One region of the Nonomuraea sp. NPDC050733 genome, then DNA from elsewhere that is predicted to be linked to it. Evidence: riboswitches for the same ligand, from Rfam matches in the RefSeq annotation. Region 1 holds a riboswitch; the other holds the start of a gene.
The links. A riboswitch is a leader RNA that binds a small molecule or an ion and turns the genes downstream of it on or off. The one in region 1 is predicted to bind S-adenosylmethionine.
Positions count from the first base shown of each region.

Region 2: it holds a riboswitch for S-adenosylmethionine, as region 1 does, so the genes downstream of both, AB0H64_RS11165 (aminotransferase class V-fold PLP-dependent enzyme) here and thrC (threonine synthase) in region 1, are expected to answer to the same signal.

Region 1 is NZ_JBFAHO010000059.1:28,139-34,042, reverse strand. It holds gene AB0H64_RS42310 (MoaD/ThiS family protein) at 258-533, opposite strand; gene thrC (threonine synthase) at 579-1,811, opposite strand; SAM riboswitch class I at 1,825-1,966, opposite strand; gene AB0H64_RS42300 (RNA polymerase sigma factor) at 2,046-2,600, opposite strand; gene AB0H64_RS42295 (trehalose-6-phosphate synthase) at 2,632-4,077, shown strand; gene AB0H64_RS42290 (hypothetical protein) at 4,095-4,676, opposite strand; gene otsB (trehalose-phosphatase) at 4,726-5,496, opposite strand; gene AB0H64_RS42280 (DUF3263 domain-containing protein) at 5,537-5,860, opposite strand.
Region 2 is NZ_JBFAHO010000004.1:325,083-330,986, reverse strand. It holds gene AB0H64_RS11180 (SAM-dependent methyltransferase) at 119-1,081, shown strand; gene AB0H64_RS11175 (cytochrome P450) at 1,117-2,307, opposite strand; gene AB0H64_RS11170 (TerC family protein) at 2,307-3,056, opposite strand; SAM riboswitch class IV at 3,176-3,291, shown strand; gene AB0H64_RS11165 (aminotransferase class V-fold PLP-dependent enzyme) at 3,426-4,730, shown strand; gene AB0H64_RS11160 (DoxX family protein) at 4,734-5,444, opposite strand; gene AB0H64_RS11155 (NADH-quinone oxidoreductase subunit D) at 5,591-5,904, shown strand, end outside.

The DNA of each region.
Region 1 (5,904 bases):
GGCTCGCGGATCCCGCCCATTCGTCCGCGAGACCCGCAATCGCCACGACTTATGGCAAAACAGCCGGACGATCGTCCTCGACCATACCTGTGGCACGGCGTTTGGCAACAGAGTCAAACCGCAAACCGCGCAATTCCTCCTAACGGACTCCCTAAGGGGATGTATGGGGACATGGCCAAAGTAGTTCAACATTGAATATCCGGGAAAAGCAGAAGGCGCCCACGAGGGGCGCCTTCAGGGAGTGATGCGAGAGTTCGTCAGCCGCCGGCGACCGCAGGGATGATGGAGATCTGGACCCCTTCGGGCGCGGGCGTGTCCAGACCCTGCGCGAAACGGACGTCCTCTTCTCCCACATAAACGTTGACAAAACGACGAATCTTGCCCGATTCATCCAGAATTCGCGCGCCGATCCCCGGGTAGTCGGAGTCGAGCTTTGCGAGGACGTCACGAAGAGTCGCGCCCTCGCCACTCACTTCCGCGTTTCCGCCGGTGTACGTGCGCAGGATGGTGGGAATCCGTACAGAAACACTCATGATTAAGTCGCCTTTCCTGGTTGAACGGGCAGCCGCGCGCGGCGGTCAGACAGCCGCGCGGAACGCGTCGAGCGAGGGCTTGATCACAGCCGTGGGCTGGGCGTCCCCGGAGACCGCGTCGAGCGTCTTGAGCCCGTCGCCGGTGTTGAGCACCACGGTCTCCGCCTCGGGGTCGAGCCGCCCGCTCTCGGCGAGCTTCTTCAGCACGCCGACCGTGACGCCGCCCGCCGTCTCGGCGAAGATGCCCTCGGTCGAGGCGAGCAGCTTGATCGCGTCCACGATCTCGGCGTCCGTCACGTCCTCCACCGCGCCGCCGGTGCGGCGGGCGATGTCGAGCACGTAGGGGCCGTCGGCGGGGTTGCCGATGGCCAGCGACTTGGCGATGGTGTCGGGCCTGACCGGCTGGACCACGTCGTGGCCGGCCTTGAAGGCGGCCGACACGGGCGAGCAGCCGAGCGCCTGGGCGCCGAACACCTTGTACGGCCGGTCCTCGACCAGCCCCAGGGCGATCAGCTCCTTGAAGCCCTTGTCGATCTTGGTGAGCTGGGACCCGGAGGCGATCGGGATGACGATCTGCTCGGGGAGCCGCCAGCCGAGCTGCTCGGCGATCTCGTACGCGAGCGTCTTGGAGCCCTCCGCGTAGTACGGCCGGAGGTTGACGTTGACGAACCCCCACTTGTCGCCCATCGGGTCGCCGATCAGCTCCGAGCAGAACCGGTTGACCTCGTCGTAGGTGCCGTCGATGCCGATGAGCTTGCCGCCGAACACCCGGGCCATGGCGATCTTGGCCTGCTCCAGGTTGGCGGGGATGAACACGCAGGCGTCGAGCCCGGCCCGGGCCGCCGCGGCCGTCACCGCTCCGGCGAGGTTGCCCGTGGAGGAGCACGACAGGGTGTGGAAGCCGAAGTTGCGCGCCGCCTCGACGGCGATGGCCACGACCCGGTCCTTGAAGGAGTGGGTGGGGTTGCCGGAGTCGTCCTTGACGTACAGGGACTTGAGGCCGAGCGCGCGGCCGAGGTTGCCGGCCTTGACGAGCTTGGTCCAGCCGGGGTTCATGTTCGGCTTGGTGGCCACGTCGGCGGGGACGGGGAGCAGCGAGCGGTAGCGCCAGATGTTGGCCGGGCCCGCCTCGATGTCCTCGCGGCGGACGTCGCCGAAGGAGTAGGCCGCCTCGAGCGGCCCGAAACACTCCAGGCACGCGAAGCTCGGACCGAGGTCGTAGCGGGTGCCGCACTCGCGGCAGGACAGGGCGGTGGCAGGACCGAAGTCAAGCGACATGAAGCGAGGCCTTCCCTCATCTTCGCCTGCGGCCACCTTGACCGCAGACCGGAATTGGCACCTTGTCCCGGTCGGCCTCGCCAGGTCGCGAGTCTCAAGCCGGGAGGGTTGCCGGGGCTTCGCAGGGCCGGTCCCTCCACCCCTCTGGATGAGCAATATTCAGTTGTCGCATCAGACTGTACCCGGCCACGCGCCGCCGCCGTCCACTCGTCTCATAGCATGAGACGAGCGATCTCACCGATAGTCGTCGCCGAGCGCCGCCTGAACGTACTTGCGGGCCTGGTGGATGCGCGACTTGGCGGTGCCGAGCGGGATGCCGAGCTGCTCGGCCACCTCGTTGTAGTCGAGCTGGACGATGTCGCGCAGCACCAGCGCCTGGGCCAGGTCGGGCTTGTCGGCCTCCAGCGCCTCCATGGCGTCGAGCAGGTCCAGCCGCGACCCCGCGATGACGCTGACCCGCGCCACGTCGGGCTTCTGCACCGGCAGCTCCTCGGAGGTCTGCTCGGCGGCCCGCCGCTTCAGCGACCGGTACGTGGTCCGCGCGCAGTTGGCCGTCACGATGTGCAGCCACGTGCTGAACCTGGCCCGCCCCTCGAAGCGGCCGATGTTGCGGGCCACCGCGAGCAGAGTGTCCTGGGACGCCTCCTCGGCGTCCTGGCGGTAGGGGAGAATGCGGGCACAGTGCCGCATCACGTCGGGCTCGATCCGCTTCAGGAGCTCGCCGAGCGCGCGATGATCTCCGGCTGCGGCGGAACGGGCAAGTTCCTCGGTTAGCTCATCTAGCGCCATAGCTGGGATCCTATGATCGGAGGGAGGTTAAATGAACAGCGTCCTGGTCGCCTCCAACAGAGGCCCGGTCTCGTTCACCGTCGACGACGACGGCGCGCTGACCATGAAACGCGGCGGCGGGGGGCTGGTGTCCGGGCTGTCCGGAGTGACCAAGGACCACGGCGTGCTCTGGGTGTGCGCCGCGCTGTCCGACGGTGACCGCAGCGCCGCCCGGCGGGCTCCCGGAGGCCGGCTCGACCACGCGGGCTACGACACGGGCGCCCTGCGGATGCTCGACATCCCGGCGGCGACGTTCCACCGCGCCTACAACGCGGTGGCCAACTCCACGCTCTGGTTCGTCAACCACCTGCTCTACGACACCCCCAACGCGCCGAGCTTCGGCTCCAGGTTCCTGCGCGAGTGGGAGTCCTACCGCGACTACAACGGCGCGTTCGCGCTGGCCCTGGCCGAGGAGGCCCACCACGGGGCCCGCGTCATGGTGCAGGACTACCACCTGACCCTCACCCCCGCCATGCTCCGGGCCGAGCGGCCCGACCTGCGCATCGCCCACTTCAGCCACACGCCGTGGGCGCCGCCCGAGTACTTCTCGCTGCTGCCCGACGACGTGGCGCGCGAGGTGCTCGAAGGCATCCTGGGCGCCGACCACGCCGGCTTCCTGGCCACGCGCTGGGCGGACGCGTTCATGGACTGCTGCCGGGCGCTGCTCGGCGCCGGCGTCGACCACGCGGCCCGTACGGTCACCCACGAGGGCCGTACGACCCGCGTCGGGGTGCACGGCCTCGGCGTCGACGGCGACGCGCTCTGTGAGCGGGCCACCGAGCCCGACGTCGAGTCGCACATGGCCGCGCTGCGCGACCAGGTCGGCGACCGCGCCCTGATCGTCCGCATCGACCGGACCGAGCTGTCCAAGAACATCGTGCGCGGCCTGCTCGCCTACCGCGAGTTCCTGGCCGCCCACCCCGAGTGGCACGGGCGGGTCGTCCACCTGGCCTTCGCCTACCCGAGCCGGCACGACCTGCCCGAGTACCGCGAGTACACCGCCTCGGTGCAGCGGTGCGCCCAGGAGATCGAGGACGAGTACGCCACCGAGGACTGGGACCCGCTGATCCTCAACGTCAACGACGACTATCCGCGCTCGCTGGCCGCCTACCGGATGGCCGACGTGCTCCTGGTCAACCCGATCCGCGACGGCATGAACCTGGTGGCCAAGGAGGGCCCGATCCTGTCGCCGCGCGCCGCCCTGGTGCTGTCGCGCGAGGCCGGGGCGGCGGCCGAGCTCGGCCCGCACGCCCTCATGGTCAACCCCTACGACATCAGCGACACGGCCGGCGCGCTGCACGAGGCGCTGGTCATGCCCGAGGAGGAGCGGGCGCGCCGCCGCCGCGAGCTGGTGGCCGCCGCCACGGCGCTGCCCCCGAAACGGTGGCTGGAGGCGCAGCTCGACGCCCTGGACAAGCTCGACCCCACCCGGAGCTGACCGGCGGGAGGCCGCCTTCATCGCCAGGTCGCGCGCTTGAGCACGCCGGCCAGGCCGGGGGTGTTCCACTGGTCGACCACGAGCACCTTGGTCTTCGGCAGGTACCACTCGCGCTGGATCCACCTCGACCTGACCTTGCCGCTGTCGTAGGTGACGCAGGTGGCCTTCCACTCGCGGTAGTACGCCTTGTGGCCGGGGCCGACCTGGCGCAGGCCCTTGACCCTGGCGGCGCCGAGGGTCTCGCCCCACCTGTGGTTGTGCGGGCAGGGCTGGACGTCGGTGGCCGGGTAGTAGGGGCGCTCGGCGGTGTACGGCTTGAACACCTCGCCGCCCAGCTCGATGGCCTTCGGCCCGAGGATCCAGAAGCTGTCGCACTCCGACCCGGCGTAGCCCGACCTGGGCTTGGGGCACGAGCCGGTGACCACGCGGATCCAGTCGCCCTTGCCGTACGCCTTCCAGCCGCCCGGCAGGCTCAGCGTCAGGCCGCCGCGCAGGCGGAGGGGGGTGCCCGAACCTCCGGCGGAGGCGGTGGCGGTGGCGGGGATCAGGAGCGTGACCGCCGCGGCGAGGGCCGCGGCGGCGAGAGCTGTCTTCGGCATGCCGCGACCGTATTGCCCGGCACTTGCAGATCAATCACGAACGACTTAATCACGAACGCACGACAGCCGAGGCCAGCTCCCGCAGCAGCGCCACGACCCCGTCGGGCCCGTCCACCACGATGTCGGCCCGCTCGGCCAGCCTGGTGACCTCCGCCGAGCCGCTGCACACGGTCACCCCCGGCAGCCCCGACGCCTCGACCGCGTCGAAGGCGGCCAGGTCGCCGAGGTCGTCACCGACGAACATCACGGACCTCGCGGCCCGCTCGGCCAGGAACAGCCCGAGCGCGTGCCCCTTGTCCATGCCCGGCGGTCTCAGCTCCAGCACGAGCCGGCCCGGCTCCACCACCAGGCTGTGCCGGGCGGCCAGCTCGGCCAGCGGCTCGCGCAGCGCGGCCAGCGCGCCCTCGGGGTCGTCGGCGCGGCGGGTGTGGACGGCCACCGCCCGGCCCTTGTCCTCCACGGTCACGCCCTTCAGGCCCAGCGAGTCGAGCAGCAGCGGCAGCTCCGCCTCCGCCCGCGGCACGCCGGCGGGAGGCGGCGGGCCGGAGACCGTGCCGCGCTCCCATCGCTCGAACCCGTAGTGGCCCAGCACCACCAGGCCCGGCACGTCGGCCAGGCCGGGCCCGAGCTCCAGGGCGGTGGCGACGGGCCGTCCGGTCACGATGGCCACCGCCCCGACGTGCCCGCCCAGCTCGGCCAGCACGCCGGGTGCCTCCGGGTGGATCCGGGCGGAGGCCGGGTCGGGCACGATCGGGGACAGCGTCCCGTCGAAGTCGAGCCCGATCACGGCACCCGCCGGGTCCTTCAGGATGGCTTCCATGCCAGGGATGTTCCTCACGCGGCTGGGCCTACCCAGCAGGTCAGGGGCGCATGCCCAGACGCCTCGCGGCGCGGTCGCGCTGGCGGCCGGCGCGCAGCCTGCGCAGCCGTTTGACCAGCATCGGGTCGTGCTCCAGGGCGGCCGGCTTGTCGATGAGCTCGCCCAGAAGCTGGTAGTAGCGGGTGGCGGAGAACCCGAAGGTCTCCTTGATGGCCTGCTCCTTGGCGCCCGCGTGGCGCCACCACTGGCGCTCGAAGGCGAGGAGGTCGAGATCGCGTTGGGTCAGCTGTGCGGGTGGCGTGAGGGGCTGGTCGTGCGCTGGCTGTCGGGGTGCACTGTCACCGCCGGCCGGTGCAGTGTCCATGGTTCCTCCTCGAAAGGCTGCGCGCGACGATCACGACACGCGCA
Region 2 (5,904 bases), on a different contig from region 1:
CGTGTCGCGGACCCGTACGGCTGCCCTGGCGACGGGCAAAGGTTAGCGCAAGGCGATGACAAACGGTAGCGCTGTGATGACCGTCCGTGTCACGGCTGGATCATGAGATAGTCCAGTCATGTGGCTCACCTGGCGGGCGGCGACGGAGCGCGCGCTCTACGGCGAGGACGGCTTCTACCTCCGCGAGCGCCCTTCGGGCCACTTCCGCACCTCGGTCAGCGCCACCCCCGCCTTCGCCGACGCGGTCCTCGCACTGCTGACGGAGGTGGACGCGGGGCTGGGCCACCCGCCCGCCCTCGACCTCGTCGACATCGGGGCCGGCGAGGGCCTGCTGGTGCGGCACGTGCTGGAGGCGGCGGACCCGTCGCTGCGCCGACGGCTGCGGGTCACGGCCGTCGACCTCTCCCCCAGGCCCTACGGCCTGCCGCTCACGGTCACCTGGACCCCTGCCCTGCCGGACGTCATCACGGGCGTGGCGATCGCCAACGAGTGGCTCGACAACATCCCGGTGGACGTGGCCGAGCGGACGTCGGAGGGGACGCGGCTGGTCATGGTGGAGACCCGTACCGGCGAGGAGCGGCTGGGCGGCCCCGTGAGCTCCGAGGACGAGGCGTGGCTGGCGCGCTGGTGGCCGCTGCCGTGCGTGGGGTCGCGGGCCGAGATCGGCCACCCGCGCGACGCCGCCTGGGCCTCGGTCGTCGGTCGGCTCGCCGGGGGTCTGGCGGTGGCCGTGGATTATGCACACCCTGTGGATAACCGTCCGTCCCGGGGGACGCTGATCGGCTACCGCGACGGCGCCGTCGTGGCCCCCGTCCCCGACGGCACCTGCGACATCACCGCGCACGTCGCGCTCGACGCGTGCGCCGAGGCCGGTCTGCGGGCCGGTGCGATATCCACAACCTTGTCCACACAACGCACCGCGTTGCGGGCATTGGGGATCACTGGGACACGTCCGCCGATGGACCTCGCGCGGCGCGATCCGCGCGCCTACCTCCGGGCGCTGGCGCGCGCCTCGGAGGAGGCCGAGCTGATCGATCCCCGAGGGCTCGGCGGCTTCGGCTGGCTCGCCCAGCGCCGCTGACCCGGTCGTCCGTACGCGACCGGGAGGGAGGAGGCTCAGGCGGCGCGGAGGTCCAGGGAGCGCAGCCCCCGGATGACGTACCCGGGCTTCCAGGACGGCTCGCTGATCAGCTCCAGCTCGGTCGTGCGGTCCAGCAGCGCCCCGAACGACTCCACCATCTCGATGCGGGCCAGCGGAGCACCCAGGCAGAAGTGGATGCCCGCGCCGAACGAGATGTGCGGGTTGTCCGCCCGTCCCAGGTCCAGCCGGTCCGGGTCGTCGAACACGTCAGGGTCCCGGTTGGCCGAGCCGAACAGCAGCGCCACCTCCGACCCGCGCGGGATGCGCGTGCCGTGGACCTCGATGTCCTCCAGCACCCAGCGCTCGAAGAGCTGGAGCGGCGTGTCGTAGCGCAGCAGCTCCTCGACCGCCGTGGGCAGCAGGGACCGGTCCGCGCGCAGCCGGGCGAGCTGGTCCGGGTGCCGGAACAGCGACCACCAGCCGTTGCCCGTGCCGTTCACGGTGGCCTCGTGGCCGGCGTTGAGCAGGAGCACGCAGGTGCCGGCCAGCTCGTCCTCGGTCAGCTCGTCGATGCCGGCCAGCGCGCTGATCAGGTCGTCGCCGGGGTCGGCGGCGCGCTCGCGGGCCAGCGCCTTGAGGTAGCCCTCGAACTCCTCGGCCGCCCGCACCGCCGCGTGCTGCGCCTCCGGCGTGGGGTTGAGCTCGTACATGCCGCACATGTCGGCCGACCAGGGGCGCAGCAGGTGACGGTCCGACTCGGGGATGCCCAGCATCTCCGCGATGACCGTCACCGGCAGCGGCTCGGCGACCTCGGCGATGAGGTCGCCGCCGCCCTTCTCCACGAACGCGTCCACCAGGCCCCCGGCGACCGCCCGCACGCGGGGCCGCAGCGACTCCACCATGCGCGGCGTGAACGCCTTGGACACGAGCCGCCGCAGCCGGGTGTGCAGCGGCGGCTCGACTTCGAGCATGCCGTTCCGGCTGACCCGCCAGAACGGCTCCTGGAAGTCCGGCTCGGGCGTCCTGCCGAACTCCTCGTGCGTCGCCACGTGGAGGTAGGTCCGGCCCAGGCGACGGTCCCTGAGCAGGGCGTTCACGTCGGTGTGCCGGGAGATCAGCCACTGGTCGGTGGGCTCGTAGTAGCTCACCGGGTCCGTACGGCGCAGCTCGTCGTAGACGCCGTACGGGTGGGCGACGAAATCCGGATTCCGGGGGTCAAAGCGCACTACTGCATCTTAGGAGGCTCCTCCGCGGCGGCGAGCTGCTTGGCGTGACGGCCGCGCATCCTGATGTTCAGGAGCTCCACGATGACCGAGAAGGCCATGGCGAAATAGATGTAGCCCTTCGGGATGTGCTGCCCGAGCCCCTCGGCGACGAGGACCACCCCGATGAGCACGAGGAACGCCAGGGCCAGCATCTTGATGCTCGGGTGCAGGTCCACGAACCTGCTGATCGGCCCCGAGGCGAACAGCATCACCAGCACCGCCACGATGACGGCCGCGATCATGACGCCCAGCTCGTCCACCATGCCGACGGCGGTGATGACCGAGTCCAGCGAGAACACCACGTCCAGGACCATGATCTGCAGGATGACCGAGACGAACGAGGTGGCCGCGCGCTTCTTGCCGTCCTCCTCCTTCAGCTCCATGCTGTGCCCGATCTCGGTGACGCTCTTGGCGAGCAGGAACAGCCCGCCCAGCAGCAGGATCAGGTCGCGCCCGGATATCTCCTGGCCGAAAACCTCGAACAGCGGGGCCGTCAGCCGCACCACCCACGACAGCGCCAGCAGCAGGAGCAGCCGGCTGACCAGGGCCGCCCCGAGACCGAGCACGCGGGCCCTGTCACGCTGCTCGGGCGGCAGCTTGCCGGCCAGGATGGAGATGAAGATGATGTTGTCGATGCCTAGGACGATCTCCAGAGCGACAAGGGTGAAGAACCCTATCCAGATCTGAGGGTCGGTCACCCAGTCCAGCATCCGCTTACCTCCACATTTCGGTCGGGGTCGGCCGGTTTCCCAGTTCCAACGAGTCAGAGGCCGAGGAAGTTCGCGAGGTTGCGATTCATCGGGGACCGTCGGTTATAGTTCGGGACGTAGGTCATGAGTGCCAGCACGAAGCCCCGGCTAGCTGGCCGGCAACCCTCGCGTCCGCGGCGGGGTGCCCCGGGTGAAGACCTGGTCCGTCACGAGGTGTGGCGGGCAAGCGCGGGCTCCGAGGCTGCTCCAGGGGTCCGATGGCCCTTCAGGAGGTTCGCCTTGTCCACGTTGAGCATCTTCGGCTCCGCCCCCGCCCAGTCCGCTGCCGGCACGTCCGCCGGCACGTCGCATCCGCGTGGCCACCGGCCGATCCCCGCCGTGCTCGGCGCCGACCTGGAGGTGCCGGTCAGGGGCGGGCGGCTCGTGGGGTACGCCAACCTGGACTACGCCGCCAGCGCTCCCTGTCTGGAGCCGGTCAGCGCCGCCGTCGCCGCCGCGCTCCCGGCCTACTCCAGCGTCCACCGCGGCGCCGGCTACGCCTCCCAGCTCACCACCGCCCGGTACGAGCAGGCGCGCCACACGGTCCGCGCCTTCGCCGGCGCCCGCCCCGACGACGCGGTGATCTTCACGCGCAACACCACGGACGCCACGAACCTGCTGGCCGGGTGCCTGCCCGCCGGCACCACGACTGTCGTCTTCGACACCGAGCACCACGCCTCGCTGCTGCCGTGGAAGAAGGTCGTGCGGCTCGCTCCGCCCGCGTTCCCCGGCGAGGCGGTCCGCGCGGCCGACGAGGCGCTGGCCGCCGTGGACGGGCCCAAGCTGCTCGTGGTGACCGCCGCGTCGAACGTCACCGGCGAGCTGTGGCCGGTCGCGGCGCTGGCGCACATCGCGCACCGTCACGGGGCGCGCATCCTCGTGGACGCCGCCCAGCTCGTGCCGCATCGGCGGCTCAACCTGACGGCGCTCGACCTGGACTACGTGGCGTTCTCGGGCCACAAGCTGTACGCGCCGTTCGGGGCCGGGGTGCTGATCGGGCGGCGCGACTGGCTGGCCGCGGGCGAGCCGTACCTGAAGGGCGGCGGAGCCGTGCGGTCCGTCGCGCCGGGCGAGGACGGGATCACCGAGTGGCACGACGACCCCGAGCCGCGCCACGAGGCCGGCACACCCAACGTGCTGGGCGCCATCGCGCTGGCCGCCGCCTGCGACGCGCTCACCGCCACGGGCTGGACGGCGCTGGTGCGCGAGGAGGAGCGGCTGATCGCGCGGCTGCGCACCGGACTCGCCGCCATCGACGGCGTACGGGAGCTGTCGCTGTGGGGGGCGGACCACCCGCGCGTGGGCATCGTGTCGTTCACCGTGGACGGGCTCACGGCGCGCGAGGTCGCCGAGGCCCTGTCGGGTGACTACGGCATCGGGGTGCGCGACGGGAAGTTCTGCGCGCACCCGTTCGTCCGGCACCTGCTGGGAGAGACCGAGCGCAGGAGCTCGGCAGGAGAGAGCGACGCAGGAGCCAACGAGGGCCGCAGCGGGCGCGACCATGAGCACGATGGCGGCTGCGAGGACGGCACGGCCTCGGCCGTGCGGGCCTCGATCGGCATCGGGACGACCGAGGAGCACGTGGACCGCCTCGTCGGCGCCCTGCGCGACCTCGCAGCCCGCCGCCCCGCCTGACGGTCAGCGGTTGGGCGGCTTACGGTGCTCGTCGTTGAAGAGCGCGTCGAGGTCGCTCATGTCCTTGTCGCTGAGGTTGCCGGGCCGCTGCGAGCCGTCGTCCGGAAGGTGCTGACGGGGCGCCGTCGTGTCCTCCGCCGGCGTGCTCCTGGGCATGGGCTGCGTCGGCGCCGCGGGCCGGGATTCGGCAGGCGGGGCAGGCGGAGCAGGCGCGGCCCTGGTGGGCGGGGCGGGCGCGGCTGCGGCGGGTGCGGCTCCGGCTGACGCGCCGGCCGTCTCCAGCCCGGCGCGGCGGCGCTCGGCCTTGCGCTGGTACCAGTGGGTGAGCACCTGATCGACGCTCGCCCGCCCGCCTCCCAGCACGAGAAGCAGCAGGCACACCGATCCCAGCGCCCCGACGAGCTCCCAGCCCCCACCGGAGCTCAGGATCCCGTGCCCGACGTGGACGAACGCGAAGGCGCCGCCGAGCACGACGAGCAGCGCCACCGCCGCTACCCGCACCAGCAGGCCGATGATCAGCAGGATGCCCCCCACGGTCTCCGCGGTGGCCGTGAACACGGCGGCGAGCTGCGGCAGCGGCACTCCGCTCTGGCCCATCATCTTCGACACGGATCCCAGACCACCCTGCCACTTCTGCAATCCGTGAGCCACGAAGATCACGCCGATCAGAATCCGCACAATGAGCGCGGCCAGATCGAACAGAACCCTCTTCATGGTGATTCTCCCCCCATTTGCTGCTATATCTCCCCGCTGTCCGGTTTGGCGATGCGTGTCCATACCGTTCTTTGACCCACCCGGACCGGACGGGGCCGTCCACCCCGCGCTGGATCACCACGGCGACCGGTGGCAGCATGGGCCCTATGACGGAACGCGTGGTCGGCATCGGCGCGGGCGCGAAGGAGCTGGCGACCGAGGACATGATCCTCAACATCGGTCCGCAGCACCCGTCGACCCATGGCGTCCTGCGGCTGCGCCTCACCCTGGACGGCGAGCGCATCGCCACGGCCGAGCCGATCATCGGCTACATGCACCGGGGCGCCGAGAAGCTGTTCGAGGTCCGCGACTTCCGGCAGATCATCATGCTGGCCAACCGGCACGACTGGCTGTCCGGCTTCGCCAACGAGCTGGGCGTGGTCATCGCGGCCGAGCGCCTGCTCGGCATGGAGCCGCCCGT